3 regions of the Endozoicomonas sp. ALD068 genome follow, and region 1 is predicted to be linked to each of the others. Evidence: predicted binding sites of a transcription regulator. Region 1 holds the regulator's gene; each other region holds the start of a gene.
The links. Region 1 encodes PhoB, which activates phosphate uptake and scavenging genes when phosphate is short. Its sites were predicted from a motif close to TGTCATANNNNTGTCANA; they were not measured.

Region 1 (11,080 bases):
AAAGGTGAGCAGGGTGCCAGGGCAATCTGAACCTTTGCCCCCTCGTCTGACTCATGATAACGATGAATCAGACGTTCGGAGTCGTCGAGTATCTCAGCTTCTGTTTGCACGGTAGACTGGGGAGGAAGGCCTCCATCCTTCTCTCCAAGGCTCATGGAACCCCGAGTCAGTATAACCCTGCTGCCAATACTGTCAGCGGCCTTCACCTGAATATCAATGGCTTCTGTGAGTGCTTCCGGGAATAGGTAGTGATGATCTGCCACTGTTGTACAACCGGACTGCTGCAGTTCTGTCAGTCCCAGCTGAGTGGCGTTAAACAGCATCTCTGGCTTCAGTCTGGCCCAGACAGGATAAAGCGTTTGCAGCCAGGGAAAGAGTTTTTTATTCAGTGCCGGAGGGAAGGCGCGGGTCAGGGTCTGATAAAGATGGTGATGAGTATTGATCAGACCGGGAAGGAGAACCTGTCCGGAAGCGTCATAGCTTTGATCACAGGAGACTTTCGGAGACTGTCCCGAGGGAACCAGCTCTGTGATCTTGCCGGAGCTTTCATCAATCACCACGCCGTTACCGGCGTCCTGACTGTTTGCGGTGAAAATAGCCAGGGGATGTTTTATCCAGACTCTCATCATCTGCCTCTTGTTATGAGCAGGACGGTCTGGATAGTGCAACAAGCTGCCGTATACCATAGACCGCCAATACAGCAGTTTATGGCAGTGACTTGCGTGTTAATCTGCCCGGTTCATTTTTACCTTGTGACTCTACAAGATTTTTATCGTTTCTCAAACCTTCAGACCGCAACCACGAAGAACAATGTCGCAGATAGTGTCAGCGGCTTGATCGTAGGTTGAGGCAGGCAGTTTCTTTTTGTTCATGATAAGGCAGATCTGTTTTTCATAATCAGCGTAATGCTGAGTCGATCCCCAGATCATAAAAATCAGGTGCATGGGCTCTACCCGGGCCATTTTACCCTCATCCATCCAGTGCTGAAAAATCTCTGTTTTGTTTTTAAACCACTGCTGGGTAGAGTCCTTCATGGACGGAGACAGCTGCTGGCAGCCATGAATGATTTCACTGGCAAAAATTCGGCTGGCTGTGGGGTATCTTCTGGAGACTTCTATTTTTGAGCGGATATACCGTTCAAGTGACTCTGCAGGGTCATCTTTCGGATGAAAGCTGTTCAGTTTGTCATTCCAGAGATACAAAATATTGTTAAGAACTTCGTCATAAATTTCCTGCTTGTTACTGAAGTAATACAAGACAGTCGGTTTTGGTAAATCGGCCAGGTCAGCTATACGCTGGATTGTGGCTCCCCCGAATCCATGCCGGGCAAACTCCTGTTCGGCAGCTTTCAAAATCAGCCGAACTCTCTCGGTTCTTATACGACCGGTCTTTTGGGGCGTACGTTTTACGACAGCCATGCGCGGATCCTGATTTATAGTTTTCGATCATCCCTTGGGGATGATTTATACCATTGGCAGGAAGCATAGAAAAGAATTCGGTCGTGTCCATTAAAGTCAGGCAGAAAGAAATTGAGGAAACCGTGACACTCCGCGCCTTGGAGCCTGACCGAGAATAGCGCCCGTAGCGAGGACGGCAGAAAATTGAGGATGAAAATTCGGTTTTGTGAGGAGAATAGCGAGCTATTTGACGAACAAAAGCGGATTTTCAGACCAATTTGCTGCCGCCGCAGTAGGGCAGTCTATTCTCGGTCAGGCTCCTTGGAGGGTGTCGCAAAAACTCTGGTTGCCATGCTTTTAGGCCCTGTGGGTTCCAGCGTGGGAACGAGTTGTTGGAGTTTTGCGACACCCTCAATCGGGCGGAGGGAGATATAAGTCGGGAAGGTCGGGCCGCGTAGGTCGGGCCGCGTAGGTCGGGCCGCGCTGGTGAAGAGCCTTATGCTTGCGTGTTTGTGCATAGTTGGCTAAATTCACTGTCGGTCTGTCTCTATGCAGAAACTCACGATGATGAAAACCAAGCACTGTTAACAAAAAATTAAGGCAGAGCCAACTGCCCAACCGCCCTTGAAGAACCAGATGAACCCATACCTGAGTGACCCGTTAAGGCAGCGGCAAATCAAACAAAAGACCAATAAATAACCGAGGGGCACCCGGTTGCTGCTGATGGAGGCTTCTGCGTAAGTCCGGTCGTTATAGGCTGGCTGTAGCTTATGAAGTCAGAAGCCTCGCCTGACAAGGCGGGGAGTGTCAAGGTGAGCTGCCTTGTTTCCTCCCGGGGCAGTTCTGGAAAATTGGATTTGTGCAGCAGGAGTGATGGTGCCTTTTATTGATTTTTCAGGCTTATCCTGGAAGCCGAGACATTATTTGAAACAGCAGATTCCAGAGCCCTGGAGAGACTGGCTGCTGGACAGAGGTTCCCTGACTCAGCGTTTGAAACATGAGTTTGACGGCGACTTCAGGGTTCAGGTTATTCGTCACGGGACCTTTATGCCGACCTGTTCGGAGCTAAAGTTTCTCAATAACTATGAACAGTCAAAGGCTACGTCCACGTCTGGTGAGTTGGCAGGATCATTCGAAAACAGACATTGCAGCAAAATGGCTTCTATCAGGGAGGTTCTGCTGATCTGTGGTGGCCGACCCAGAGTGTTTGCACGAAGTGTATTGCCTCACAGCAGTCTTATTGGCACGAACAGAGAGCTGCTGCAACTGGGCACTAAGCCCCTGGGGGAGTTTTTATTTAATCATCCCGGTATGCGTCGGGGACCATTTGAGGTAGCGGAACTGCCGGCTCGTCAGTTTAATCCTCATCTGGTTGAAAAATACTCTGATGAAACAGCCTGGGGAAGGCGGTCGTTATTTTATTTGCACGAAAAGTCTATATCTGTTTGTGAAATCTTTTTGCCGGACCTGTCTGAACAGACAGAGAAGCACTCCAGAGTCATGTCGAAGCATCCTGAACCCTGAAGCTCTACAAGAATGATTGTTTGTCGAAGCACTTACCTCGTGAAATATAGAGATTTCCGCAGTCGGTCTGGTCATGGCCTGATTGAGAACCTGGCCTGACCTGATAAACTGGCGATGCGGGTCATGATTCAGGGCGATGAGCAATAAGAATCTCAGCGATGATAATAAAGATGCAGATAAGCAGCTAAATATTATGATGCAATTCAGAAAACCAATGGCGGTATTGGCAGGCACTGAAGTAGTTCTGCAACGATTTCCCCGTTTAAAAGATTTCTTACGGCTGGCCCGGCTGGACCGGCCTATTGGTATTTATCTGTTGTTCTGGCCTACTATGTGGGCACTCTGGGTGGCGGCAGAAGGTGTACCGAGTCTGAAGAATCTGGTGATTTTTTCGGTCGGCGTGGTTTTGATGCGCAGTGCAGGCTGCGTTATTAATGACTTTGCTGACAGGAAAGTGGACGGCCATGTTAAGAGAACACAGCATCGACCGCTGGTAACGGGTAAAATTCAGGAAAAAGAAGCGCTGATCTATTTCTCCGGTATGGTACTTTTGTCTTTCATTCTTGTACTCTTTACCAATACTCTTACCGTCCAGCTCTCTTTTGCCGGATTATTGCTGGCCTCGGCTTACCCTTTTGCCAAAAGACACACTCATCTGCCTCAGGTGGTTTTGGGGGCTGCTTTTGGCTGGTCGATACCCATGGCTTTTGCGGCTCAGAGTGGCTCGTTGGGAAACATCGTCTGGCTGATGTTTCTGGCCAATCTCTTCTGGACAGTGGCTTACGATACTCAATACGCCATGGTGGATCGTGACGATGATCTGAAAGTAGGTATCAAGTCCACAGCCATTCTATTTGGCGAGATGGATAACCTGATTGTTGGTTGCCTGCAGGTACTTACCCTGATGACACTGGCCATGGCAGGCCATCAACTGGAGTTAGGTGCTCTCTATTATCTCTCATTGTTGGCTGTCGCAGCCCTTTTCGTTTACCAGCAATGGTTAACCCGTCGTCGTGAGCGTGAAGCCTGCTTCAGGGCGTTTCTTAGTAACCACTGGGCCGGAGCCATTGTATTTGCAGGTTTCGTGTTGAGTTATCTTTGATCTTCAATCCGGCTTAGAGCCCGGTAAGTATTGCTACTTATGGTGGCTGTGGGGATAAATGGCGAAAAGCCTTACCCTGTAAACCCTGAGGGATCTTTTTATTTTTAAGCTGCAATATCAGCCTTTAGTGTGTCATCTGCCTGTAACATTTCAAAGGTGTAATGTCCGGTGTATAGTGCGGTTGATCAAAGTAGTGAGAAGCAGCCTGAGCGATAGGAAAGGTGCTGTCCTGAGACACTACCATCCTGATATAGCCCTAATGAGCTTCAGCTGATAGATGCCAGAACGTCACCGCCGAAATCGAATCGACAGATAACAGGTAGAGATTAATGCCAGGAAAGACCATTCTGATCGTAGATGACGAAGCACCGATTCGCGAAATGGTGACCGTTGCTCTGGAAATGGCAGGGTATGACTGTCTTGAGGCAGCAGATGCCAGAGAAGCGCACTCTCTGATTGTGGATAACAAACCCGATCTGATCTTGCTGGACTGGATGTTACCAGATGTCTCTGGAATTGAACTGGCCCGTCGTCTGAAGCGCAATGAGCTGACCTCTGAAATACCCATTGTTATGTTGACGGCCAAAGGTGAAGAAGACCACAAAATCCAGGGACTTGAAACCGGTGCCGATGACTACATCACCAAGCCTTTTTCTCCCCGCGAGCTGGCTGCTCGTTTAAAAGCGGTTCTCCGTCGTACAGGCGGATTTGATAACCAGTCTCCCATTGTCATCAAGGGATTGGAGCTGGACCCTGTCAGCCACAGAGTCTCTATTGATGGCTCACCTGCTGAAATAGGACCTACCGAGTACCGTTTGCTGCAGTTTTTCCTGACGCACCAGGAGCGTGCCTATACCCGTGGGCAGTTACTGGATCAGGTCTGGGGTGGCAACGTTTATGTGGAAGAGCGAACCGTTGATGTACACATTCGACGCTTGCGTAAGGCCTTAGGTGATAACTACGAAGCCTTTGTGCAAACGGTTCGTGGTACTGGATATCGTTTCTCAACGAGGGTGTAAACCTTTTATGCTCAGTGCTCAGCAGTTATCTGGCCGGGAGTAATATGACAACAATTTCAAAAACCCATTTGCTGAGCCGCATGATCGCCTACGTGATTGTCGGGTTTTCCCTGGGCTGGTTGTTTGGAGAGCCTTTTTTAGGACTCTGTGTGGTCATGGGAGGTTATTTTGTCTGGAGCTTCCGTCAGCTTTTCAAGCTGCTGGACTGGCTGAATGACCCCAAGGCCAGGAGCAAAGAGCCTCCTGAGAGTAAAGGGTTCTGGGGGCAAATTTTTGATGGTATCTATCGATTGCAAAAACAGCACAGTCGTTCCCGGCAAAAGCTGGCCGGAGTGATTGAACGTGTTCAGGAATCAACTGCTGCGCTGAACGACGGTGTTGTAATGATAGATAATCAGAGCAACCTGGAATGGTGGAATCCCGCCGCTGGAACTTTGATAGGGCTTAAGACGCCTGACGATCAGGGGCAGTTGATTACCAATCTGCTACGTGATCCAAGGTTTGTCGACTACTTTGAGCAGGGTGGTTATCAAAAAGCTCTTGAGATCCCCTCGCCAATCAACCCTGATCATCAACTGCAATTTAATATAACGGTTTATGGCAAAGGCAATCGTCTCATGACCGTTAGAGATGTCACGCGCTTGAATCAGCTGGAAGTCATGAGAAAAGACTTTGTTGCCAATGTCTCCCATGAACTGAGAACACCACTGACAGTTGTGTCTGGATACATCGAAACCATGCTGGACAGTCTGGGCCCGGATTCAGGTCTGCCCCCTGTTTGGGAAAAAGCACTGAACAGGATGCAGGAGCAGTCGCTGAGAATGCAGAATCTGGTGGCAGACCTGCTGTTGCTGTCCAAACTGGAGTCGGCTGAAGCTCAGGCAGACGAGAATGGGGTTCATGTTAAAACCCTGCTCAGCAGTATCGTTGAAGACGGATGTGCGCTCAGTGGTGAAAGCCAGCATCAGATTTCTCTGGATTGTCCTGAAGATGTCTTTTTGGCAGGCAGCAGTAATGAGTTGCGCAGTGCCTTCTCGAATCTGGTCTTTAATGCCGTGCGCTATACACCCGAGGGTGGGAAAATACTTGTGCGCTGGTGGCAGGACGGGGAAGGCGGACATATGATGGTAGAAGACAATGGTGTCGGTATTGATCCAATGCATATTCCGAGGTTGACTGAGCGCTTTTACCGGATTGATAAAAGTCGTAGCCAGAATACCGGGGGAACGGGGCTTGGCCTGGCTATCGTCAAGCACGTCATGCTGAGACACGGAGGCAAACTCACGATCAGCAGTCACCCAGGAAAAGGCAGCCGCTTTATTTGCCACTTTCCGGAAAAATGCCTTGAGTTGGAACACTCATGAAAGCAGAAAAGGGCCGGTGGCACCTTTTCTGCTTTTAGGACTACCATCAAAAAATGAATAATCTTTTCATGGTTTCATCATTCGCGAACAGTCTGTTGTACTACAGACTGATCCTGACTATCTTTACTCTGAAACGCTAATCCCCGGGAGCTGGCAGGGTGGTGGATTTTAACCATCCTGCAAAGACCGGGCTTGCGTATTTGTATTTTCTTTACTAGTTTGTATCTGTCTCTTGAACACCTGCTGTGGGGTGCACTGCGGGCTGTTGGTCAGAGTGTTGATGAGAGTGGTCCCACCTGAGCACTCTGTAATGGGATCCCCAACTGATTACTTCGAGTCAGAGGGGGAGGTTTTTCAAAGAATGATACTTTGATCCATTGGTGTCTCTATTCAAGAAGTTGCAGACCGGGCATGAACCCGAAATACTGACGAAGGTAGACTTACTCTTCGCCAACGACGCATTCCAGACGTTTTTTGCCGGTGCGGTCCAGGTAGCTTTGGAAGTCACGCGGCAAGCGCCCTGTGGTAGAGCCATCCCATTGGACAGTGTCGCCGGCTTCTGTCTGGTACTCAAAAGTAAACCTTTGGACATTACGACGACGTTTTTGAGTCGCTATTTCCAGGTGGTCCAAGTCTTCCATTGAAATGCCGCGTTCGGCCATGATCTGCTTAACGGCTTCAATGTTTTCGAGTTTGGCTTGACGCTCTTCGTCAATCTTATTGCGGGCTTCAACTTTCTCCTGCATTACGTCCTGCATTCTGGAGATGATACGCTCAAGATCTTCGACATGAACATCTTTAAACAAAGAGCGGATACGAGTTTTACTGCTCAGGCGGTGATGAATTTCTTCAAAAACGTTCATTCAGGAACTCCCAATTCAGACTAATTCGACCGGGTATTAATGGTTATCAATGACGGAGGTAACTATTTATACAGGAAGCTTTAAATTGATGGAAGCATTTAATGTGCTTTTATGGACTATTTAAATAGATTTAATAACGTTTTATGTGATGGTAGGAATAATTTTGTGCAATACATAAACGGTTATGAGTCATCAAGACATGCAAATGAATTGAATTGCTTTGAGTGGGTATTGCTTGTTTTTAAAAAACAGCCATTCAGCCGTGCATCTGAATCTTTGAAAATATCGTTAATAGGCATCAAGCTTCTGGTTATCACCGTAGTCAGTATTTTTTGCATTGAACGGAAGGGCTGGTTCTTTCTGTCGTGGCAGCGGGGATTCGGTTTTAAGTGGATAGGATATGTGGGGCCAGAAGCCTGCCGGACTTAAGGCCGTCCCAAGCAGCTACTGCTCCTGCATCCATGCAGTCGTGAGGTTGCAATAGCAACCCTTGCTGCGGGGTGACCCGGACGGAGGCTTAAGTCCGGGAGACTCTCGGATGGCTTTTTAATTCTTATTAGTTTTCAATATAAAAAGACCCTCGTCTTTCAATCAGATCTTTTTAGTGAGACTTTCCGGAATCTTTTTTATCCGGGCACTGATAGCTTTTGCTTACCTTGTTATCAATGGTCACCGACTCCAGTTTGACATCAAATTGCCAGAGCCGGTGTACGTGCCTGAGTAATTCCTCTGTACTTTTATCCAGTGGACGTCCCTGGTGCTGGTAATGTCTGAGAGTCAGGGTTCGATCGCCACGCACATCCACATCAAAGACCTGGATATTGGGCTCCCGGTTGCCAAGATTGTATTGAGCAGCCAGCGACTCCCTTACTTCTTTGTATCCGGTGCTGTTATGAATCGCATCGACTTCCAGGTAGGACTTGCTTTCGTCATCCAGAACCGAGAAGAGTCTGAGTTCTCTCATCACCTTGGGAGACAGGAATTGCAGAATAAAGCTTTCATCCTTGAAGTTTTTCATCGCAAAATGCACGGTTTCCAGCCAGTCACTGTCGGCAATGTCCGGGAACCAGTGTCTGTCTTCATCGGTAGGATTTTCACAGATTCTGCGAATATCCTGAAACATGCTGAAGCCCAGTGTGTAGGGGTTGATGCCGCTGTAGTGCGGGCTGTCAAAGGGAGGCTGGTATACGACACTTGAGTGAGAGTGCAGAAATTCCAGCATAAAGCCATCGGTGACTTTTCCTTCATCATAAAGCTCATGGAGAAGATGGTAGTGCCAGAAGCAGGCCCAGCCTTCGTTCATCACCTGGGTTTGACGTTGAGGGTAATAGTATTGGGATACTTTCCTGACTATTCGCAGCAGTTCACGCTGCCAGGTTTCCAGCAGTGGCGCATTTTTTTCCAGAAAGTAGAGAATGTTCTCTTCCGGGTCTTTAGGAAAGCGTTCAACTTTTTTCTCTTCTTTATCTTCCGTCTTTGGAATAGTGCTCCAGATGTCGTTCAGGGTTCTCTGAATATACTCTGCTCTTTCCTGCTGGCGCTCTTTTTCCTGTTCTGCTGAAAGTGGTCTCGGGCGCTTGTAGCGATTAACACCCTGGTTCATCAGGGCATGGGCAGCGTCCAGAACATCTTCAACCGCTTCAACGCCATATTTTTCTTCGCACTCAGCAACATAACGCTTGGCAAACATCAGGTAGTCAATAATGGATTCGGCATCGGTCCAGGTCTGGAACAGATAGTTACCTTTGAAGAATGAGTTATGACCATAACTGGCATGGGCCAGTACCAGAGCCTGCATGGTCATGGTGTTTTCTTCCATGAGATAAGCAATGCAGGGGTTGGAGTTGATCACAATTTCATAAGCCAGCCCCATGCGGCCGCGCTGATAATTCTGTTGGGTATGGAGAAACTGTTTGCCAAAGCTCCAGTGACTGTACATTAATGGCATGCCTGTAGAAGAGTAGGCATCCATCATCTGTTCGGCACTGATGACCTCAATCTGGTTCGGGTAAGTGTCGAGCCGGAACTTGTCTGCCAGCCGCGCCAACTCACGGTCGTATTCCTGAATGAGATCAAAGGTCCATTCTGAACCCGTGGAGATGGGTTCTCTCTCTTTAATATCTGTAACCTCACTCATGGCGGATGCCTCACTTATACGGTTTCTTTTTTCTCAAACAGACGACGGAACACCGGATAAATGTCATTCGGTGTTTTGATCTGTTGCATGGCAAACTGATCGGCGAACTGTTCAGCTATGCTTTCGTATTCACGCCACAGGTTCTGGTGAGCCCGGTCGGTGATTTCGACGTAGGAAAAGTATTGAACCTTCGACATGATCTGCTCGGTCAGAATTTTCGAACAGACGCTGGAATCTCCTTCCCAGTTATCACCATCGGAAGCCTGGGCGACGTAAATGTTCCAGTCCACCGGGCTGTAACGTTTGTTGATGATGTCACTGGTCATTTCCAGAGCACTGGAGACAATGGTTCCGCCGGTTTCTCTGGAATAAAAGAAATCATCCTCATCAACTTCTTTTGCGGCAGTGTGGTGCCGAATGAAGACCACTTCGATCTGTTTGTAATTACGTTGCAGGAACAAATAAAGCAGGATGAAAAAGCGCTTGGCCATGTCTTTGATTTCCTGTGTCATGGAACCGGAGACATCCATGACACAGAACATTACGGCCTTGTTACTGGGGCTGGGAACTTTAATCAGGTTGTTGTACTTGAGATCAAAGTCATCAATAAAGGGCAGCTTTTTCAACTTGCCATTGAGCTCTTTAATCTTCTCGCGAAGTTCTTCTACAAGTTGAGAATCGGTTTCCTCCGGACTGACTTCCAGCTCACGAAGCTGCCGTCTTAATGCCCTTACTTCCTTTCGGGCACCGCCACCGAGGGCAATTCTTCGAGCGTGTGCTGATCTCAGGGAGCGAACAATGTTCAATCGATCAGGAGAGCCTTCGCTGGTGTAACCGGCGTGCTTCATTTTGAATTCAGTGGCATCCTGAAGCTGCTTTCGAACCAGGTTTGGCAGCTCAAGATCATCAAACATGTGATTCAGAAATTCTTCATGGTTGATCTGGAAACTGAACTCGTCCATGCCTTCGCCGGAGTTACCGGCTTTGCCCCGGCCTGAACCCTGCCCGGAACCACCGGATGGTCGTTTGATTCTGTCGCCGGAAACAAACTCTTTATTACCGGGATGAACCTGTTTGTAGCGGCCACCCTGACCATGCTGAAAGTGGGGTTCAGAGAGATCTTTAGTAGGAATGGTAACCTGACTCCCAGATTCCACATCCGTAATGGAGCGTTTGTTAACCGCTTCAGAAACCGCTTTTTTAATGTGCTTTCGGTATCTGTCCAGAAAACGCTGTCGATTGACAGTACTCTTGTTTTTCCCGTTCAGACGTCGATCAATAATAATGCTCATCAGCACGCTCCCTGTCTGTTATGACACAGAACATTTCATGATTTCCATGTCGCCAGTTTTGAACTGCCTGTTCAAAACCTTGTTATTCCAATCCCTGCTTGCCATGATTTTTTTCGCTTACCGCTTTTTTTGCTCATGGTTTTAGTAGTTATCGGAATAGGGTGACATCTTTCCACCGTTTTTGTGTATTTTGGCTCCGAAAGCTATTTTCTGACGTTCGTCAGTCACTTTCGAAGTGGTCTCGAAATTATTTTTTGATCACTTTTTTCACCTGCCCATGGTCGTTGGTCGGACCTGTAAATGATCAAAGAATAATTCCATTAAGTACCTAGTTAGGTACTTAAAAAGGGCCTGCGACGCTGTCGCAGGCCTCAGCTCTTAC
Region 2 (11,080 bases), 1.8 Mb from region 1:
ATTTATTTCTTCCAGATAACTCCAAGTCTCGGATACGTCAATTGTGTCGTTCTGGTCAAGATATTCTTTTAGCTTGTTGTTTAAAATCTGGTATGACAAGGCTTTCTGTGAAAATTCAGAACTATCTTTATCCGCCTTATCAGCTAATTCCGTTAGGGTGCCACACTTGTGCTCTTGAAAAGTGCCTGAAAAACTTGCGTCCCCAGAGACGCCAGCAACACTAAACAGCCTGCCCATTGCTACTGATTGCCCTGGATTGCCAGCTGAAACTTTCATCCGCTCAAAAGCCTTTTTTGCTAGCAATTCAGAATCATTCGTGACTGTTTTTGTGAGTGTGGCTAAATAAGCTTTGCTCATTGATAACGATGAAAAAACTCTCTCTAAAGATTCGTTCATAGATACTAAGTGAGGAATGATGGTGAAAATGGACTGAGACCCAAAGGTTGTTATGATAGTTTGAACTCTTTCAGCCAGTTCCAGAAACTCACTTCCTCTCCTGTCCATGTCATCTATAAGCTGTCGTCCTTGCTTTAAGTGTTCTTCGCTTATTTTAATCGCAAAGACAAAGGGAGATGAAACGATCAATATAACCGAAATAAAAACTGTGGTAAAAGTTTGCATAGGTGTTTCAACTTCTTTTCGGTTTGCATTTTTGCTCATGTTCTGCCAGCTAACCCCTGCTTCACCACGCGGGCAAAGCACGTCGGGAAGAGAGGTGAAGCCTCGGGATAGAATTGGCAGAATTACGCGATAACTATAGTGTAATCAGTGATAGCTGGGTGGTGATGTGCTGGCAGTGAGGCCCTGATACGCCAGGTAAATCTCCGGGAACCTCTGATGCGTCGGCAGCTACAGCGAAATTGTGAGATTGAGTAATGAACTTAAGGAGCTGGCCGGTCACAGCAGCTGATATTTAATGGAGAGAATCACCGTAACCGATTTCTTGTGAGGTGTCGGTAAGGGCAGGGAGCGCTCAATGGCTTTCAGACTACTGGCTTCGAATGCCTTTTTACCGGCCAGTACAGTCGCCTTTTCCAGTGTTCCGTCAGAGTTGATTTCAATTTTGATTTTTACTTCTCCTTCCAGTCGCCTTCTTTTAGCCTGGTAGGGATACACTTTGTAGCGATTGATCCGGTATTGAAGTTGAGCCACCCATTTCTGAAATTCATCAGGCTCCAAATGCCCGGCTTTTGAAGTGATGAGTTCTTCGACGGGCTCTCCCGATGTCTGCTGGTTGAGAGCAGATACCGGAGGCTCACCCGGTTTTGCGTGCCTGTGTTTGTTTTCTTCCTGATTGGCCGACTCTTGCTGAATCTTTTTCTTTTCGGCTCTGGTCGTTATGACTTTCTTGTTCTCTGCTTTTTCAGCCTGTTCTGTTTTTTCAGTGCTTTGAATGTGTTCAGTGTTTTCAATCTGAGAATCTGGCTTTGTCAATTCCGAGCCGGTCATTGCTTCTGTAGCGGTCAGGTTTTTTTCAATGGCAGGTGTTATGTCGGGTTGATGAGACACCAGTTTGATTTGAATGCCGGGTGATTTTGCAGCAGTCAACCAACTACTCCCGCTATAGCCCAAAAGTAAGGTGTGAAAGACAACTGACAACGTCAGGGGGATGACCAGATGCCTGATGGTGGTTTCCTGTTCCATGATTGGCAACCCACAGAGCATAGCAATTTAAACAGGAATTAAAGAAACAGGTCTGTAGAGGAAACCCCGACATGGTCAGGGCTTCTTAAGAATATCAGGAAGGCTTTACCGGGCTACCAAAATCCCGAGGCCCGGTATGACAAAGAAGGCCAGCAAAAGATACAGGAATGCATAAGCGCGGTTTTTTATAGCCAGATCAGACAATTTTTCTGCAGCGTAGAGAGGAATCTCACGGAGCCACCTGATGCCATAGATAAGGGCTACGGCAAACACGTTGAAGAACAAGTGTACCAGAGCAATGGTCATTGCGTGCTCTGCGTCTGCACCGACGATGGCCGTTGCTGAAAGCAGCGCTGTGATGGTTGTACCGATGTTGGCACCCAGAGTAACAGGGTACATCTGACGAACGGTGAAGACGCCACTGCCTACCAGAGGAACCATAAGACTGGTGGTAGTAGAAGAGGATTGCACCATTACGGTCATAACAGTACCGGAGGCAATACCGGAAATCGGACCACGACCAATAGACTTGTGCAGAATGTCCCTGGCACGTCCCACCATAACTTTTTTCAGCAGCTTGCCCAGTCTTACGACCGAGCTGAAGATAAGGAAGATACCGAAGGCGATCATGGTCAGGCCAGCCAGTGTGCTGTCGGGCAGGAGGCCTGCAAAATCCTTGACAATATTCACGGCCGGCTTGGTCAGGGGTTTGACGAAATTCAGGCTGCCCATATCAATAGCAGAGCCACCCACCAACAGTGCGGCTACGTGCTGTGAAATATCGCTCAGGAAGCCGGTCATCAATTCCAGAGGCAACAGAATCAGAACCGCCAGATAGTTAAAGAAGTCGTGAACTGTCGAAGCAGCAAAAGCTCGCTTAAAGGATTTGTCGCAACCCATGTGACCCAGACTGACCAGAGTATTTGTGATGGTGGTACCAATATTGGCTCCCATTATCATGGGGATCGCCATCTCTACCGGCAGGCCGCCAGCCACGAGGCCAACGATAACAGAGGTTACTGTACTGGAAGACTGAACCAGAGCTGTGGCGAGGGTACCGGCTATCAGTGCCAGCATAGTGTTGTTGGCAAAGCTGAACAGCTCTGCAGCTGCTTCTGCGCCACCTACGGCCATTTTAAAACCAGAGCCCACTACGCTGACGGCAACCAGGAGAGCATAGATCCAGAGGATAACTCTCAGCCAGATACGGCCATAGTGCCTGCTGGTGTATTTATAGTCAGCTTTGGTGCTGGCTTGACTTGTTGCTTCAGACATTTTCTGCACCTTGGTGCTGTGTGGATAGAGATGATGGCGAAAATATAGGTGTTCTGTTTCAGAAATATTACAGTTATGACATTTTTTTGAAATATTTAAAAAGCCCTCCAGGACCAGAGGGTGTCGCAAAAGGTCAATTAAAACGCTTCAAGCTTCAAACCGTCATCTCCGCGAAGGCGGAGATCCACTGTTCGTGGTGGGTTCCCGCCTACGCGGGAACGACGATCTTGATATATCCTGCTGACCATACCCTTTTGCGACACCCTCACCAGGGCAAACATACCCTTTTGCGACACCCTCACCAGGGCAAAGACTGCAGAAATATGACAGTGCTCGTTTTCGGGGCAACCCTTTTCCATGTCGGAACCCGGAGGTCCCAAAAGCATGGGAGCCAGAGTGATGCGACAGCCTGCAGAACAGGGAGTAGTTACCTGAGAAGTTTATCGAACAACTGCACTCTAACCGTTTCTCCTGCCTCAATATTTCCCTGGGAAGCGGGCAAAATGATGTAACAATTAGCCATACTCATGGATCGGAGAATCCCCGACCCCTGACTGCCCGATGTGACTACCTCGGCTTCTCCTCTCTCGTTGGTTGAGAGAATGCCCCTCTGGAATTCCAGGCGACCGGGTTGTTTCTTCAGGGGAGTGAGGCACGTTGCTGGTAGTTCAGCAGCAGGAGTTGGTTCTGCTCCCATCATATGTTGCAATGCGGGCGCTGCCAATTGTTGGAAAGTTACCGTAGCGGAAACCGGATTGCCGGGTAGCCCAAAGAAAACACTGTTGGGAAGTTTACCAAAGGCAAAGGGTTTGCCGGGTTTAATGGCCAACCTCCAGAACGAAGTATGGCCTATTTCACTGAGAATATCTTTGACAAAGTCGACGTCACCTACGGATACCCCACCAGAGGTGACAACTGCATCAGCCTGCTGATCAGCTTTCAGAAAAGCTTTCCGGATCTCGTCGCGGTCATCATGGAGTTTTCCAAGGTCAATCACTTCTGCACCCAGTCGCTTGAGCATCGCTGATACTGCAAACCTATTGCTGTCGTATATATTACCTTGTCCGAGAGTCTCGCCGGGCAGCTTCAGTTCATCACCCGTGGAAAAGAGCGCTACTTTTATTCTGCGAATGACTGGAACTTCAGGGATTCCCAATGAAGCCAGCAGACCTATATCCTGGGCTTTGATGATGTGTCCCTTTTCAAAAACCTGACAACCTTGAGGAATATCTTCACCGGCACGGCGAACATTATTGCCTGACTGAGAGGGTAGCTTGCTGAAAGCAATACCCTGTGCGGTTATCTCGGCCTGCTCCTGCATGATGACCGTATCGGCACCTACAGGAATGGAAGCACCTGTCATGATTCTTATACAGTGGCCAGCGGGCATAGAACCCTGATAGGGATGTCCGGCCAGAGATTTTCCGGCCAGCGGCAGTATTGAATGTGGTGCCAGGTCACTGAAACGGACTGCATACCCGTCCATGGCTGAATTATCATGGGACGGAACGTTAACCGGCGAAATAATTGCCTCAGAGATAACCCTGTCCAGGGAGTCAGCCAGAGCCACTGTTTCAGTTTCAGTGACGACCGGTGTTTCTGTCATCAGTTTCTCAAGCCCTTCGTGCAGGGGCATGAGCCCCGGGGCAGAACAGCAGTCAGTCATTGAAAGGTCTCCTCGATACAGTTTTTGAAACTGCTCTTAAAGTAAAAGCTATAAATGAATTCAGCAATCTGTTTCTTGTTATTTGTATCACTCGATATTGTCCTTTAAGGCATGGCTATTTTATCGGGTTAGGGTTAGGATGAGCCCCTAATTAATTTTAATAAAGCGCCGAGCTTCGCAACCTAACCCTCACCATGAAGGTACGGTTGTCTGGCCGTGACCTGATGCGTGTTACACGCAGGGTTGCCAGGGTTCACACAGAAATGTCTGGGCCTCCCGTGTTTGGAAAGGTGTGAAATGCGACCATTACAAGACCAACAGGGACGAACGTTTCCCTATCTCAGACTGTCTCTGACTGATCTGTGCAACTTCACTTGCAACTATTGCCTGCCTGATGGCTGTGATGAGCATCGTCACAAGCAGTCGCTGGATGTTGCCGAAATTAAACGTCTGGTGACCGCTTTTTCGGCGGTGGGTGTTGAGAAGGTTCGCCTCACTGGCGGTGAGCCTACCCTGCGCTCTGACTTCATGGATATTGTCAGTACTCTTAAGTCCATTCCGGGGATTCAGAAAGTGGCTATGACCACAAATGGTTACAAAATGGACCAGAGAGTTGAGTCCTGGCTGGCTGCTGGTGTTGATCAGATTAATGTCAGTATCGACAGTCTGGACCCCCGAGCCTTTGCAGCAATAACCGGGCACGACCGCCTTCAGGAAATACTGGTGGGTATTGACAAGGCCTTCGCAAAAGGTCTTCCTTCTATCAAGGTCAATGCGGTTTTGATGAAAGGGGTCAACGACATCCAGCTGGAGGCGTTTCTGAAATGGATTAAGCACCAGCCTGTTACCATGCGTTTCATTGAGTTGATGCAGACGGGTGATAATAGTCGCTTTTTCAATCAATACCATGTCCCCGGAAAACAAATAAGGGATCAGCTTCTGGAGCAGGGCTGGGTCAGAATGGCCAGAAATAAAGATGCGGGTCCGGCTTACGAATATTGTCATCCTGAGTATCAGGGGCGCATTGGACTGATTACCCCCTACTCAAGAGATTTCTGTAAAGACTGCAATCGTCTGAGGGTTAGCAGTCAGGGGCATCTGCAACTTTGCCTGTTCTCGGAATCAGGCCATGACCTTCGACATTTCTTACAGGACGACAGCCAGCAGGATGAATTGATTCAGGAAATTCGATCAGCACTGAGGTTGAAAGTAGACGGTCATTTTCTGGAACAGGGGTATACCGGAGGTACTCGCAATCTTGCCCAGATTGGAGGCTGATATAGCTCGGCCTTCGCTTTAGGTGACTGGGGGTTATTGTCGGCACACAGGGCACAAAGGTGATTGTGTCGTCCATGCGTGAATGCATGCTGCACAGTAGAAGTGCTTTAAACACTCCCCAGCGGCGATAGGGGATCTTATGGGGTCCATACAAATAGAGCATAATCCGCCAAAGAGTTTTACTGCCAGATAGTCAGTAATTCTTGCTGACAATGCGTGCTCTGTTACTCGGGCAACGAGACTGCAAAAGGCTAGTGGTAAGTTTTCATCACTACTGAAAAATGCTATCAGGTCGTAGATGAAGTTAAAATAAAAGCATGATATTAAGCTTATTGAAAAAGCAAAAGCTAACTCTTGACGAAAAACATTACCCGATTTAAGTAGATGGTAAATTAAAAAAGAAGCACTTGTTGATTCAACTAAGCGTAAAGGTAGCCTGATTTCATCATAATATAACGAGAGAGAAGTTAATAAATTTAACAGGTCCCTGAGAAAGCTCTGTTCGTAATCTTTATGTGAAATAGTCAGGTCGGAATTTACATATTCATCATTATAAGTATTATCTTCAGATCCGTAAGAAGTGCCACAAGATATTAGCAAGACAAATATCACTAATTTGCATAAATAGAGCATATCTGTTGTGTATGGATTTTAGGGAACACTCAGTCAAGATAGATTACGAAGGGTCATGTTACAAATATCGAGCAGGTTTTACCTGCGAGCACCCGCTGAAAATGGCTGGAGCAAAAGGTGCTTCAGCCAAAATCCATTCAGTTTTCGAAATGGATATTTATTGAACGGGTTGATCGCTATTCTATTTATTTTATCGGGAGGTTACTGTCGGCATACAGGGCACAAAAGTGATTGCGCCTCCCATGTGCGAAGGCATGCACTGCAATACCAGTGCCTTCTGCAGCCTGCACAGTTGATAAAGGTACTCATTTGTTCCAGACAAATAGGACATATTCCTGAAAAAAGTTTTACTGACAAATAATAGGTAATAAATAGAGACAATGCGTGCTCCATCCTTTGTGCGATGAGTGTAAATATGAATAATGATAGATCTTCGTAATTATGCTGATTAGTTCTTAGGTCATATGAAAAGTTAACGACAGCGCTTAATAAATAAACAAAAAGATACTCATGATGAAAAGTACTGCCCAGCTTAAGTAGACAGAAATTCAACAAACACTGAGATGTTATCTCAGTTAAACGTAAAGGTAGCCTGAATTCATCATAATGTGACGAGAGAAAGGTTAATAAATTTAAGAGGCCAGTCGAAAGGCTCTGTTTGTAATCTTCATAGGAAATGGTGTGATTGGAATTTATAGATTCATCATCATACATATTATCTTGAGAGCCATAAGAAACACCATAAGATAGCATTAAGATGAATACCACTAAATTGCGAAAATGTAACATATTTATTGTGTAGGAATTTTAGGGGACACTCGGTCATGTTAGCTTACGAAAAGCTATATCACAAAAAATCAGCACACTGCACCTGCTAGCAACCGCTTAATATAGCTGGGTCAAAAGATGCTTCAGCAAAAAGCCGTTCCGTTTCCGAAATGAGCATTTATTGAACAGGAAGACCGCTATTATTCTTTCTCATCAGTGGGTTACTGCCGACATACAGGGCAAAAAGGTGAATGTGCCAGCCATTGATTAAGGCAGTCTGCACAAAACAAATGTCTTCTACAACGTGCATATCGGAAAGGTAATCTTAAGGGCTCTAAACAAATAGGACATGATTCTGTGTAAATTTTTACTAAAAATATTAAGGGCTTTAAACAAAAAGAACATGATCCTGCGACAATGACTACAAATGATATGTGCTCCGTTGTTTGTGCAATGAATCTAGGTAAGAATAATAAGAATGATCTTCCATGATTTTTAATATTCATGCTTATGTCGTATATTGTATGAAACAAAAAACTTGATCCAAAACTATATGTTAAAATTTCAGTACATATATTACGAGGAGGCTCTCTACCTATTTCAAATAGATAGAAATCAAATAAAAAAAGACTTACTATTTCAACCGCACGTAGAGATAGTCTGACTCCATCATAATATAAAGAGGGGGCGCTTAATAAATTTGACAGGGTGCTCAAAACACTCTTTTTGTAATGTTCATATGAAATAGTTTGGTTGGAATTTATAGATTCATCATTATAAGTATTATCTTGAGAGCCGAAGGAAGCGCCATAAGATATCAGTAAGATAAACATCACCAATTTACATAAATAAAGCATATCTATTGTCTGGGAAGTTTAGGAACACTTGGTCATGGTAGATTACTAAAAGTCATATCACAAAAATCCAGCACGCTGCACCTGCGAGCAACGGCTGAATATGGCTGGATAAAAAGATGCTCCAGCCAAAAGTCGTTCCGTTTCCGAAATAGGCATTTATTGTACAGGCTGACCGCTATTCTCTTTAGTTCATTGGCGGCTTACTGACGACATACAGGGCAAAAAGGTGAATGCGCCCGCCATTGACCAATGCAGGCCGCACAAAACAAATGTCTTGCACAAGTTGCAAATTGGACAGGAAATCTTAAGGACTCTAAACAAATAGGACATGGTTCTGTGAAAAGTATTACTAACAAATGTTCGGCAATTGCTAAAGACATTATGTGCTCTATTCTTTGTGCAATGAATTTGGCTAAGGATAATAATGAGATTCCATGATTTTTAACATTCATTCTCGTGTCGTATATACCATTAGCAAGATGGCTTGATGCAAGGCTATATGAAAAAATCATACGACATGTTTCAGTAGTTGCTCTACGCATTTTAAATATATATAAATCAAAAAAAACAACAGCTGCTATTTCAGTCGCACGTAGAGGCAGCCTGAACCCATCATAATATAAAGAGAGAGTGCTTAATAAATTTAACAGGTTACTCGAAAAACTCCCTTCGTAATCTTTATATGAAATAGTTTGGTTGGAATTTACATGTTCATCATTATAAGTATTATCTTGAGACCCATAAGAAGCACCATAAGATATGAGCAAGATAAATATTACTGATTTGTATAAACAGAGCATATTAATTGTGTGGTAATTTTACGGAGTACTCGGTCATGGTAGACTGTGGGAGGTTGTGCAACAAACAATCCAGCATGCTGCACCTGCGAATATCCACTGAATGAACAGTCCTCCGGACTGATCCCTTACATCAATGCCTGCAGGGCCTGGCCCGGCTGGGCAATATTTTTCGCGAAATTGGCTAAACATAAAAATGTTTACTGGCGTGTACATTCTGTTTAAGGCAGGTATAATCACGTTCCAAGGCTGGTCGGGCGAATATAATTTTTAAAGACATTTATTTGTTATGGACACTGAGTCAGTCTTGATCTCGACTGCCTGTGGTAACCTTCTTGATGACTCATACGATCTTTGATACTCCCATTATTAATACTCTCTTTCGTTTAATCTCTACTCTGGGTCTGAAGCTGGCGGGCTGGAAGTTGTCGGGTAAAAAGCCGGATGCTCGAAAGTACGTCCTTATTGCTGCTCCCCATACCAGTAACTGGGACTTTATTCTGGTGATTGCCATTGCCTTTAAATTCGGTCTCAAGATTTCCTGGATGGGCAAGAGCAATCTTTTTAAAGGCCCCATGGGCCCCATAATGCGCTGGATGGGCGGCATACCTGTGGAGCGAAGCCGTAATACCGGACTGGTGCAGCAAGTTGTCAACCGGTTTAATGCTTCCGAGGATCTTATCGTTACCATTCCTCCCGAGGGAACGCGCAGCAAGGTGGGCCAATGGAAAAGTGGTTTTTACCATGTTGCGGTTGGAGCCGGTGTCCCCATTGCTCTGGGATTTCTGGATTTTAAAACCAGAGTGGGAGGTTTCGGCCCCATGTTCTTCCCTTCGGATCACTATGAGAGTGACCTGAAAAAAATTCAGCACTTCTACCAAGGGATGACGGGCAAAAGGCCTCACAGGTTCTGAAAGGAGCCCGCAGTGTTCTTCGCGCGTTTTGCGTAGCTGAGGTCAATGGCCGCAAATAAATAACGAGTAGTTGTAAATCCTGCTGTCGTATCGGCTAAATACAGGGAGGTTGCTTGAAATACAGCTATCTATGTTGAGCGAATAGCGATAGAATAACCGACCTTTTGTGGAAGGGCTGTTAATAAGACCTTCCAGGGAGACTGGCTGAGAATGCTCTGCAGGCGTTCCCGGGCTGCCTCCCAGATGTCCTGGTACTCCGTTTACCTCTGTGATCGGTTTGCATATTGAACTCTCATCGGATGCCGATCCTGTCAGTTCTTTCGAGATCTTCAACGAAGTCATGGACACCCAACTGCCATGAGTGAAAAGGCCACCGCCTGTTTGTGAACCCGGTGGCCGGAACATGGTTAATAATCACTGCGCGTTACGAAAAGGACCGTGCGGTGGATCAGTGTACATGGGAGCCTGTTTGCAGGCTCAGGTCGCAAGGTCCGAAAAGAACGATCAACGCTTTCATTGAATTATTCAAGCTAAGCAATCACTTGTCTGACTCTCTGAAATCTGTCCTGTTCCACAGAACATGGTGACCGACTTTCTACCCGCGACTGGCCCATGGGTGATTCTCACGGCTTAAGACCGGCGCTACCCCGTCGGCTGCCTGTCAGAGTATCTAAAGGGAGAACACTGATTGTATCAATGCCTAATTTATTGGAGTACTTGATGTCTGACGACACAACCCCTGCTGAGTCAATAATTACCTTCGCTGAACTGCCTCTTTCCCCGGCAGTAATCAAGGCGGTAAAGGATGTCGGTTATGAAACACCTTCTCCTATCCAGGCTCAGAGTATTCCCCGGATTCTTGAGGGCAGAGACCTGCTGGGTCTGGCTCAGACCGGTACTGGCAAAACTGCCGCGTTTGCCCTGCCTATGCTTTCCAGTCTGGATATGAAGGCCAGTGATCCTCAGGTTCTGGTGCTGACACCTACGCGCGAGCTGGCCATTCAGGTGGCTGAAGCTTTTCAGCGTTACGCGCGTCACATGAAGGGCTTTCACGTGCTGCCGGTTTACGGTGGGCAGGATATGCGTGGTCAGCTGAGAGGCCTCAAGCGTGGTGCTCATGTTATTGTGGGCACGCCGGGTCGTGTCATGGACCATATTCGCAGAGAGAGCCTCAAGCTGGATGCTTTGAAAGCAGTTGTTCTGGATGAAGCCGATGAAATGCTGCGCATGGGCTTTGTCGATGACATT
Region 3 (11,080 bases), 2.0 Mb from region 1:
AACCAGCGTGTCCACAACTATGTAACGCTACAAGGTCTGTCAGGCGGTCGGTACAAAGTGGGCATTTTTTGGTTTCTGCTGAGGCTCCCCCGACAGCACCCGCTTCCTCCGTTGCGGATTGGCTTGCCAATTCCTGTCGAAGTTGGCCTATCAGTTCATTTTGTTGCTGAACGACGATTGACTGATCCTCGAAATCCGATTCCTCAAGAGAAGAATCACTGTCTGAAAGCTCATGATAATCCACTAAAAATTCCAGACTTTCTAACGATGCTGCCTCCGATAAAGGCACGGGGTTAATACCCACAATGCTGTGTGTAAATATTTGCATACCATACACGGAGTACATAAGCGCAGGTTCAGGGCGTGAGTTTCCAGAGCGGCAATGCCTGGCTATATTGCTGTAGACAATCGACAGAAGCTCGAACGGCAAGCATCTTATCAATACGGTTTCCAGTGTTTGCAGCAATTCCAGTCCTGAATTCATGCGCTGGAAAGCGGCTGATGCCATTGTAGTTAAACCGATTAGAAGCGCTGTGCCTGCGTCCAATCCGGCTGCATTTAATTGACTGGCAAGGCTTTCTGGAGAATGATACTCATCGATATTTTCTGAAAGCAATGCACAATCAAATGCTTGATTGCAGCTTACTCCGGTATATATGTTTTGCATTATCCTAATGCCGGTATACAAGTCATTCTTGGAAAGAAATTGAGGACCAAGAAAAGCAAAAAACATCAGGGCCAGACCGTTGTCAACATCAGCATAACTGGATGAATGTTCGTCAAGAAATATATAGAAATAATTCAAATATGGATTGCTTCTGCCATTTATGTTGACAGACATAAACAGTTGGTCAAAAAGGCTTTTTGCCATTGCATTGATTGACATTTGCTCTGCTCGACTTTGAACAGTAAATCTATTTATATTAATAGCGAATATACGATGTATGAGTCTCAATACACTTTGAATGCGAACTTTTCGACGTTGAGGTTCACCCATATTCACATAATCAAAATAAAAGCTCTCCAGACGTTTAAAGTCTTGCTCAGCAACCTCGTAATTTTCAAAAATTTCCAGTCGCTCATCTCCAGATACATCGTCAGAAGCTAAATTAAGCCCTACAAAGCCAAGACGCATGTTTTCAAGTGGTTTCATGGCCGGTTGACCTGTACTGTTTTGTTGTTTTTCCGAAGGCTGTTTCCCGTTTGTCTTTTTATGATGGCGATATTCTTCAAGGTTGTAAGTATCGTTTGCCAGGCTCTGCTGAAAAAAAAACAAAAATACTAAAAACAAAAGTATCCTTAAGGCGCATAGCATGGTCATATTTTCACCTTCACTCGTTGAAGCTGTACTACTGTTAACGTTCTTTTTGTGAGTTCCCAGGCACATATTTACACAGGCTATGAAGAGCAATTGAAAAAGCGGATCCGGATGTTGCCATTGACAACAATCACATGCAGTCTAGTCCCCAATGTATCCCGATGGGGAGAAAAAACTGGCCTTTTTAGCTGAACAAAAAGAACGTTCAGATAACCCTGCCCTGTTCCAGACGTTACTTGACAGTTGTCTTCTTTCAGGCATTGATTCTTATAAGTACTTCGTCGATGTGTTTCAAAACATCAGGCAATAGACTGGTGCTGTGCAGAGATTCAGCGTAAAGACATGTCGAGAATCTTCATGTATGACAAGGGCACGCTCCGACAAAAGGGACATTCCCTCTCCTCACGTATGAGTCGCTCAACACAATTCTTGCAAAAACCAGCGTGTCCACAGCTTTGTAACGCTATAACGTTTGTCAAGCGGTCGGTACAAAGTGGACATTTTTTGGTTTCTGCTGAGGCACCTCCAACAGCACACGCTTCCTCCTTTTCAGTTTGGTTTGCTAATTCTTGCCTCAGCTCGGCTATCAGTTCATTTTGTTGTTGAACGACTATTGACAGATCCTGATCCCCTGAATCCGAATCATCAACAGAACCCTCGCTGTCTGAACCTTCATTATCTGAAAGCACAATATAATCCACGAGAAAGTTCAGACTTTCTGCCGATGATGCCAATGATAATGTAGATGTAGGGTCAAAACCCAAAATACTGTTTGTAAACTCTTGCATGCTATATAAGGTATACATAACCCCAGGTACAGGGCACGAGCGTCCAGGGCGGCAATGGCAGGCTATATTGCTGTAGATAATGGGCAGAAGCTCGAATGGCGAGCATCTTATCAACAAGTTTTCCAGTGTCTCCTGCGATTCCAGTTCTGAATTCATGCGCTGAAAAGCAGCTGATGCCATTGCAGTTAAACCGATTAGAAGCGCTGTTCCTGCGTCCAGCCCAGCTGCATTTAATTGATTGGCAAGGCTTTGCGGAGAATTATATTCATTGATATTTTCACAGAGCAGCGCACTGTCGAATGCTTGATCGAAGCTTTGCCCGGTATATATGCCAGCCAACATAATAAAGCTGGTAAAAAGTTGTTCCTTGTAAAGAAAGTGAGGACCAAGAAAAGCAAGAACTATCAGAACCAGATCGTTATTAACATCAGCATAATCAGAGAGAGGGGCCTCCGGAATTGAATAGAAATAATTGAAATAAGGATTGCTTTTGCCATTTATGTTGACAGTCGAAAAAAACTGTTCAAAAAGGCTTTGTGCCGTTGTAATGATTATCTTTTTCTCTTCCCGGCTTTGTTCATTGGTCATATTTATATTCATAGCGAATATACGATGTAATAGTCTCAGCATTCTTTGAATGCGAACTTTTCGATATTGAGGATCACCCATTTCCACATAATCGAAATAAAAGTTGTGCAGACGTTTAAAGTCTTGCTCAGCAACCTCGTAATTTTCACAAATTTGCACTCGCTCATCTCCAGACACATCTTCAGAGACTAAATTAAGCTTGACAAAGCCTATGCGGATATTTTCAATAGGGCTCATGCCGAGCTGACCCGTGCATTTTTGTTGCTCTTTTGAAAGCTCTTTCCAGTTTTTTATTTGATGATCGCGAAATTTTTCAAGGCGATAGGTGTCGTTTGCCAGCCCCTGCTGATAAAAAAAAACACTGAAAACAAAAGCGTTTTTAAGGCAAATGATATGGCCATACTTTCACCTGCATTCGTCAAAACAGCTGCACTACTATTAATGATCTTTCTGTGATCTTCCTTAGCACATACTTTTATAGGACATGGAAAGCAATAGAAAAAGCTGATCCGGATGTTGCCATTGATACCAGTCACCTGCAGCCTGGTCTCAGGTGTATATGCCGGGGAAAAGTGCTGACCGCACTGAACAGGAAGGAGAAGCATCAGACTGGCACTGCGCGTACATTCAAGGTAAAGACATCTCAGGAGCCTTCATGTATGACAAAGGTACGTTCCGACAAAAGAGACATTCGCTCTGCTCATATATAAGTCGATCAGCACAAGTATTGCAAAAGCCGGAGTCTTCACAACAATCTAACACGATAATATCTGTCAGTGGGTCGGCACAAAGTGGACATTTTTTGGTTCCTGCCGTGGTTCCTCCGACAGCACCCGTTTCCTCCGTAGCAGGTTGGTCTGCTGATTCCTCCCGTAGTTCGGTTATCAGTTCATTTTGTTGCTTTATGACTATTAGCTGATCCTGATGCTCAGAATGCGGCTCCCCGTCAGGGTCCTCAGCCTGATTGTCTGAACCCTGAGAATAATCCGATTGACAGTCCGGACTTTGAGAAGATTCTGCTTGCAATAATGCAGACTCAGCCGTGTCGTCAATACCCAAAATAACCTGTGTAAACTCTTGCATACCCTCTACGGTAAACATGACCTCAGGTACAGGCCATGAACGTCCTGCAGGAAAAAGGCCAACCAAACTCCAGTAGACAGTGCCCAGAATCTCGCAGGGTAAGTATCTTTGCAACAAAGTTTCCAGTGTCTCTGGCCATTCCTGCCCTGAGTTGAGGCTCTGGAAAGCTGCAGATGCCATTGCAGTTAAACCAATTAGAAGTGCTGTTTCTGTGTCCAATCCGGCTGCAGTGAAATAACTGGCAATGCTATGTGGAGAATTTTCATTGATATTTTCATAAAGCGATCCACGGGATAATGCCCGATCGTAGCTTTTTTCAGTATAACTATTACGCAGCACGGTAAAGTAGTTATCAAAATCATTGCTGAAAAGAAAATGAGGACCAAGAAAAGTCAGAAGCATCAGGACTAAACCATTATTTAAACCGACATAATCGGACTGACTTGCTAGCGAATCTAAAGAGAAATAATGGAAATAAGGATTTTTCCCGCCATTTCTCATTTCAGAAGAAAAAAAACATTCGAAGAGGCTTTGTGCTGCAACTCTGATTAGCTCTTTTTTGTCAGGGCTTGCTCCATTGATCTGGTTTATATTTATAGCGAATATATGATGTATCAGTCTCAGTACTCTTTGAGTGCGCATTTTTCGATCATTTTGAGTATCAGTACTGTTCACATAGTTAAAATAAAAGTTGACCAGAAGCCTAAAGTCTTGCTCAGTAACCTCGTAATTTTCACAGATTTCCAGTCGGCCATCTCCAGATACATCGTCAGATTCCATATTAAGTCTGACAAAACCAATACAGATGTTTTCAAGTGGACTCATGGCGGGTTGACCTGTGCAACTTTGTTGTTCTTTTGAAAGCGGTTTCCAGTTTTTCATTTGATACTTGCGAAACTCTTCAAGATCATAGGTGTCATTTGCCAGCCCCTGCTGATAAAAAAACAAAATTACTGAAAACAAAAGCGTCTTTAAGGCATATTGTGGGATCATACTTTAACCTGCACTCGTTAAAAAAGCTTCCTGTTGTTAATGGGCTATGTATCAGCATCCTTGGCACACATTCAGGGCAAAGACATATCGATAAACTTCATGTATGACAAGGGTATTTCCCGACAATAGGGACATTCTCTCTGCTCATTTATAAACCGCTCAGCACAAGTCTTGCAAAAACCGGCATGTCCACAACGATTTAACACTGTAATGTCTGTTAATGGGTCGGTACAAATTGGACATTTTTTAGTTCCTGCTAAAGCGCCTCCGACAGCACCCACTTCTTCCGTTGCTGATTGGTTTGCCAATTCCTGTCGTAATTGACCTATCAGTTCATTTTGTTGCCGAACGACTACTGACTGATCCTGATCCTCAGAATCCGACTCCTCAAGAGCAAACTCATTGTTTGAACCTAAACTATCTGAGCCTTCACTATCTGAAAGCTCAATATAATCCATTAGAAATTTCAGACTTTCGAACGATGATGCCTCCGTTAAAGGTGTGAGGTTAATACCCATAATACTGGATATAAATTCTTGCATGCCATTCACGGTATGCATAAACGCAGGTACAGGGCATGAGCGTCCCGGGCGACAATGCCTGGCTGCATTACTGTAGATAATCGGCAGAAGCTCGTAGGGCAAGCATCTTATCAACAAGTTTTCCAGTGTCTCCTCTGACTCCAGTCCTGAATCAATGCGCTGGAAAGCCGCTGATGCCATTGCAGTTAAACCGATCAGAAGCGCTATTCCTGCGTCCAATTCGGCTGCTTTCAACTGACTTGAAAGGGACTGCGGACAATCATATGCATTGATATTTTCACAAAGCAATGCACGGTCGAATGCTTGATCGCAGCTTTCTCCGGTGTATATGTCAGCCAAGATACAAAAGTAGGTATAAAGTCGATCCCTGGAAAGAAAGTTGGGTGCAAGAAAAGCAAGAAACATCAGGACCAGACCGTTATTAACCCCAACATAATTGCACTGTTTTTCCCCCTGAACTAAATGAAAATAATTGAAATAGGGATTACTTCTGCCATTTATGTTGACAGACAAAAACAGTTGATCAAAAAGGCTTCTTGCCGTTGTATAGACCACCCCTTTCTCTAAGCGGCTTTGACTATTGAACCTGTTTATATTAATAGCGAATATACGATGTATGAGTCTCAATACTCTTTGAATGCGATTTTTTCGAAATTCAGGATTACCCGTGTTCACATAATTAAAATAAAAGTTGGTCATACGATTAAAGTCTTGCTCATCAACTTCGTAAGTTTCACAGGTTTCCAGTCGCTCATCTCCGGATAGGTCATCAGATTCTAAGTTAAGCCTGACAAAGCCAATACGAATATTTTCAAGTGGGCTTATGTCGGGTTGATCTCTGCAGTTTTGTTGCTCTTTTGAAAGGGGTTTCCAGTTTTTCATTTGATAGTTACGAAATTTTTCAAGACGATAGGTGTCGTTTGCAAGCCCCTGCTGATAAAAAAACAAAAACATTGAAAACAAAAGTGTCTTTAAGACACATGTTATAGCCATACTTTCACCTGTATTCGTTAAAAAAGCTACATTGCTATCAGTGAGCCTTATGTGAGCTTCCTTAGCACATATATTTATAGGCTATGAAGACCCATAGAAAAAGCAGGTCTGGATGTTGCCATTGAGGCCAGCCACAGAAAAAAATAAGACACCCATAAAAATAAAAACAAGACCTTCAAAAACTGTATTCCCAAAAAGGATCAGAAAATCTATCTTCAAGTAGCGTATCATTGAGCCACACATCGCCATCCAACGAACAGAGGCTGTTCAAGCCATAATTCAGACAATGCAAATTCATTCCGACATGAGTCGAAGAGAGATAAAGAGAGGGTCTTTGACGTCTTAACTGACTTCTACGCTAACCTATCATATACAAACGACTACAGACATTTAAACCTCGAAGCCACTTCTGTCCGGCTTCAAGTGCATAAGCCTTCATCGCCTCCAGACGGCCAACTGCCCGATAAAAACGATTATTCCATTGCATGGTTTTCAGCCACTCATCCGGATCAATTTCCAGTCTTTCAAGAATACGAGGGATATGCGACGGGATGGAACCTTTCTTATCTGTCCTGACAATGCGGCCACTCCAGTCAACCAGTTCCAGATAGTCGTGAAGAAGGTAGGGAAGGGCAACGTCCGTTTCCTGTCCCTGCAAACAGAAAGGTTTCAGGGTCAGCGGCTGTTTTTTAGTCTCAGAATGTGTAACCTGCTCCACCCGTTCCTGAATCGACGTGTAGTTCGACTCTTCCGGTATTTCTGCCTTTCCAGCCCGAATCGGATTCAAGTCAACGTAGGTCATGCAGGTCAGTAACGCTGCTTCGTCCAGCAATGCCTGGCTTTTAAAGCGACCTTCCCAGAAGCGTCCTTTACACTCGTCTTCTTTATTAGCCTCACGAGCAAGATGTTCATTCAGGCAGCGCATAAACCAGCTGATATCCGCTAAACGACGCCGGTATTCCTCAGCATATTCATCAATACGGGCCAATTCAGCGCTGCCCAGTTTGTCAGCGGCCAGATGCCTTTGCACCAGAAGTGGACCTCTGAACAAGGTCGTCCAACGATGCAGCACTTCATTCCGTGACCAGCTCCTGGCAGATGACTGATTGATGTGCAAAACCACATGATAATGATTCGACATGACAGCGTAAGCGCAAACTTCGATAGCAAAGACTGAAACCAGTTCCTGAAGTTTATCCACCACCCATTGGCGGCGATGCTCGTAATTCTTGCCAGTCAGGTGGTTCTCTCCACAGAGGTAAGCCTGACGAACACATCTTGCCATGCAGTGGTAATAAGGCGTTGAGCCGGGGTCAATCAGAGTATTGCGGGCCTGAGCCATGAACTCACCTGTCTGGGTAAAAAATCAGTGATGGGTGAAAAAGTAGACCAGGTGGATGGGGAAGCAAATTTATGGGTGTCTTTTTTTTCTAATTTATGGGTGTCTTTTTTTTCTGCCAAAAAGACAGGAGAGACACCCTGGAGTCAAAAACTGTCATTTTCATAAAATCCAAACAAACCTGTAACATTACTGAAATATTCACCCCCTATCCTTGCACCCATCAAATTTTGAGGTAACAGAAAAATATTTTGCACAACCCACTGACAGATTAAGGCACGGCAAAAGATTTTTCTTTGTAAACGCAAGTACACTCCAAGCGAGTTTCTCGGGGAGAATAGAAGTGAAGTTTCTGAAGTCTATTGTAATGTCCTCCATGTTGGCTGCAGCGTCCTTCTCTGCATCTGCCAAGACAGAAGTTATCAACGGTGCGGGAGCCAGTTTCCCACATCCGATCTATGCCAAATGGGCTGAGGAATACCAGAAAGAAACCGGTATTCGCATCAACTACCAGGCCATCGGTTCCGGCGGTGGTATCCGTCAGATCACTGCCAAAACCGTCGACTTTGGCGCCAGCGACGCACCTCTGAATGAAGAGCGACTGGATAAAGAAGAGATGATCCAGTTCCCAATGGTGATGGGCGCTATTGTTCCAGTGATCAACGTACCTGGCATTGAGTCCGGTGCTCTGAAGCTGACCGGTGAAGTTCTGGCAGACATCTACCTGGGTAAAATCAAGAAGTGGAATGACGAGCGCATCACTGCTCTGAACCCGGATCTTGAGATTCCTGCCCAGGCTATCTATGTCGTCCATCGTTCCGATGGTTCCGGTACCACCTACAACTTCACCGATTACCTGAGCCAGATCAGCTCGGAGTGGAGTGAGAATATCGGCAGAAACACCGACATCACCTGGCCAAAAGCAGCTACCACTATCGGTGGTAACGGTAACGCTGGTGTCGCCAACTTCGTGGGCCGTACCCGTGGTGCTATCGGTTATGTAGAATATGCCTTTGCAAAACAAAACGACCTGACCTACACCCAGCTGGCCAGTGCTGATGGCAAGTTCCTGAAGCCAAGCATGGAAACCTTCCAGGCTGCCGCTGCCAATGCCGACTGGGAGAATGCTCCGGGCTTCGAATTGCTGCTGAACAACCAGCCTGGTGCTGACTCCTGGCCTATGACAGCAGCGACCTTCATCCTGATGCATAAAGATCAGGCTGACGCCGAGAAAGCTGAGCAAATCATCGACTTCTTCGAGTGGAGCTACGAGAAAGGCGGCGAACTTGCAGAAGGTCTGGACTACATCCCAATGCCGGAAAGCGTAGTTAACATGGTAGAGAATGTCTGGAAAGAAGACTTGACTAGCAACGGACAAACCATTATCAAGTAACCGGTTATTCTAGCCTTTCTTAAACAGGAAACGAACGACAGCTGATCAGCATAGCGCTGGTCAGCTGTCTTGTTGTAGCTTATGCTTTTAACTGCGATGCCCAGCGCTATAAAGGGTGACTCAATCTTCTACAGACTGAGCTTCACCAGCGCCATTCTGATTTTTCTGGTGTTGATCGGGATTATCCTTTCCCTGATCGACGGCGGTTGGCTGGCTCTCTCCGAGTTTGGCCCCGGCTTTGTATTTCGTAATGTCTGGGACCCGGTAAACAGTGAGTTTGGTGCCGCTTCTGCTATTTACGGCACCCTGGTTTCTTCGCTTATCGCCATTATTATTGCCATTCCTGTCGGTCTGGGCACAGCGATCTTCCTGGCCGAGCTGGCCCCCGACTGGATCAGTCGCCCCGTGAGCATGGCCATTGAGCTGCTGGCCGCTGTACCCAGTATTATTTACGGTATGTGGGGTCTTTTTGTCTTCGCACCCTGGTTCTCAGAAGGCTTCCAATTCTGGGCACTGGAAAACCTGGTTGGCCTGCCTCTGATTGGCCACTGGTTTGACGGTCCCCCCATCGGTATAGGTCTACTAACGGCGGGCATCATTCTGTCGTTCATGATTTTGCCCATTATTACGGCTTTAACTCGTGACGCCCTGAAAACCATTCCCAATGTGGTCAGAGAAGCAGCATACGGTGTTGGCGCTACGCCCTATGAAGTCATTACCCGAGTGCTGCTGCCAAGTATCAAGAATGCCGCAGTGGGTGCCGGAATCCTCGGCCTGGGTCGTGCCCTGGGAGAAACCATGGCAGTTGCCTTTGTAATAGGCGGCGCCAACCGTATAGAGACTTCACTGTTCATGCCTGCGAGCTCTATTTCTTCTACGATTGCGCAGCAGTTCAACGAAGCGACTAATGAGATGCACATCTCGGCTCTGATCAGTCTGGGCCTGGTACTGTTTGTACTCACCTTTATTGTGATGGGTACTGCCCGTCTGCTGTTGAGGAAGCGATAATGCCAGTCAGGAAACTCAAGAACTACGCTTTCATCGGCTTCTGTACCTTCTGTGCACTGTTTGGCCTGGTGGTTCTGGCCAGCGTACTATACAGCCTGGTCGGAAAAGGTATTTCCGGCATGGGTCTGCATGTCTTCACCGAACTCACTCCCGGACCCGGTAGCCACGGTGGCCTGAAAAACGCCATTGTTGGCAGTTTGATTCTGACCGCTCTTGGTATTCTGATCGCCGCACCTCTGGGTGTATTGGCTGGTACCTGGCTGTCTGAATCCGACAAGAGTTCAAAAATTGCTGAAGCACTGCGCTTTCTCAACGGTATGTTGATGAGCGCACCTTCTATTCTGGTCGGCCTGTTTGTCTACAAGGTTGTGGTGGTCACCACCGGCTCCTTTTCTGGTTGGGCAGGTGCCATTGCACTGGCTATTCTGGCACTGCCCATTATCGTCAGCACCACAGAAGAAATGCTGCGCCTGGTTCCCACCACCTTGAAAGAAGCAGGTAGCGGACTGGGCGCTCCGCGCTGGCGAGTCATTACCCAGCTGTGCTATCGGGCAGCCGGCCCCGGTATTATGACCGGTATTCTGTTGTCTGTAGCGCGGATTACCGGTGAAACAGCCCCCCTGTTGTTTACCGCCCTCAACAGTAACTTCATGAGCACCGATCTGGACAAGCCTATGGCTAACCTGCCGGTGACCATTTATCAGTATGCTATGAGCCCTTTTGAATCCTGGAATCAACTGGCCTGGGCCGGCGCACTGCTGATAACCGTATTTATTCTGATTATCAATATTCTGTCCACTGCTTTACCGCGTTGGATCAAAGCTCGAAAGGCAGCCAAATGAACATGAACATTGCTACTGCTCCTGCGGCTACAGAAAGCCTGAGTCAAATCAAGACAGAATCCGGTCTGGCCGATGATATTCTGCAACCCAGAATGGAAGTAAAAGACCTCAGTTTCTTTTACAGCAAAGGTTCTGAACCAGCCCTGAAGAACATCAACATGCCGATTTACAACAACAAGGTAACGGCTCTGAT

Region 2: a site for PhoB is predicted at 2,994-3,011, ahead of ACO6V5_RS24075 (Na/Pi symporter). Genes of this name have one in related genera too.
Region 3: a site for PhoB is predicted at 7,827-7,844, ahead of pstS (phosphate ABC transporter substrate-binding protein PstS). Genes of this name have one in related genera too.

What each region holds. Positions count from the first base shown of each region.
Region 1 covers NZ_JBLYNU010000004.1:4,922,560-4,933,639, reverse strand. Annotated here, with positions in the region: gene ACO6V5_RS18035 (8-oxoguanine deaminase) at 1-629, opposite strand, end outside; gene ACO6V5_RS18030 (TetR/AcrR family transcriptional regulator) at 780-1,418, opposite strand; gene ACO6V5_RS18025 (chorismate--pyruvate lyase family protein) at 2,271-2,921, shown strand; gene ubiA (4-hydroxybenzoate octaprenyltransferase) at 3,136-4,023, shown strand; gene phoB (phosphate regulon transcriptional regulator PhoB) at 4,353-5,042, shown strand; gene phoR (phosphate regulon sensor histidine kinase PhoR) at 5,087-6,406, shown strand; gene ACO6V5_RS18005 (hypothetical protein) at 6,847-7,269, opposite strand; gene ACO6V5_RS18000 (SpoVR family protein) at 7,871-9,406, opposite strand; gene ACO6V5_RS17995 (YeaH/YhbH family protein) at 9,421-10,698, opposite strand; gene ACO6V5_RS17990 (PrkA family serine protein kinase) at 11,077-11,080, opposite strand, start outside.
Region 2 covers NZ_JBLYNU010000004.1:6,673,284-6,684,363, forward strand. Annotated here, with positions in the region: gene ACO6V5_RS24065 (hypothetical protein) at 1-660, opposite strand, end outside; gene ACO6V5_RS24070 (TonB family protein) at 898-1,644, opposite strand; gene ACO6V5_RS24075 (Na/Pi symporter) at 1,750-2,919, opposite strand; gene moeA (molybdopterin molybdotransferase MoeA) at 3,347-4,585, opposite strand; molybdenum cofactor riboswitch at 4,740-4,894, shown strand; gene moaA (GTP 3',8-cyclase MoaA) at 4,883-5,863, shown strand; gene ACO6V5_RS24090 (RING finger domain-containing protein) at 5,897-6,496, opposite strand; gene ACO6V5_RS24095 (RING finger domain-containing protein) at 7,486-8,121, opposite strand; gene ACO6V5_RS24100 (RING finger domain-containing protein) at 8,322-8,888, opposite strand; gene ACO6V5_RS24105 (lysophospholipid acyltransferase family protein) at 9,257-9,832, shown strand; gene ACO6V5_RS24110 (DEAD/DEAH box helicase) at 10,553-11,080, shown strand, end outside.
Region 3 covers NZ_JBLYNU010000004.1:6,899,933-6,911,012, reverse strand. Annotated here, with positions in the region: gene ACO6V5_RS24990 (RING finger protein) at 1-1,321, opposite strand, end outside; gene ACO6V5_RS24985 (RING finger protein) at 1,648-2,931, opposite strand; gene ACO6V5_RS24980 (hypothetical protein) at 3,322-4,770, opposite strand; gene ACO6V5_RS24975 (RING finger protein) at 4,842-6,305, opposite strand; gene ACO6V5_RS24970 (transposase) at 6,664-7,647, opposite strand; gene pstS (phosphate ABC transporter substrate-binding protein PstS) at 7,988-9,037, shown strand; gene pstC (phosphate ABC transporter permease subunit PstC) at 9,134-10,045, shown strand; gene pstA (phosphate ABC transporter permease PstA) at 10,045-10,887, shown strand; gene pstB (phosphate ABC transporter ATP-binding protein PstB) at 10,980-11,080, shown strand, end outside.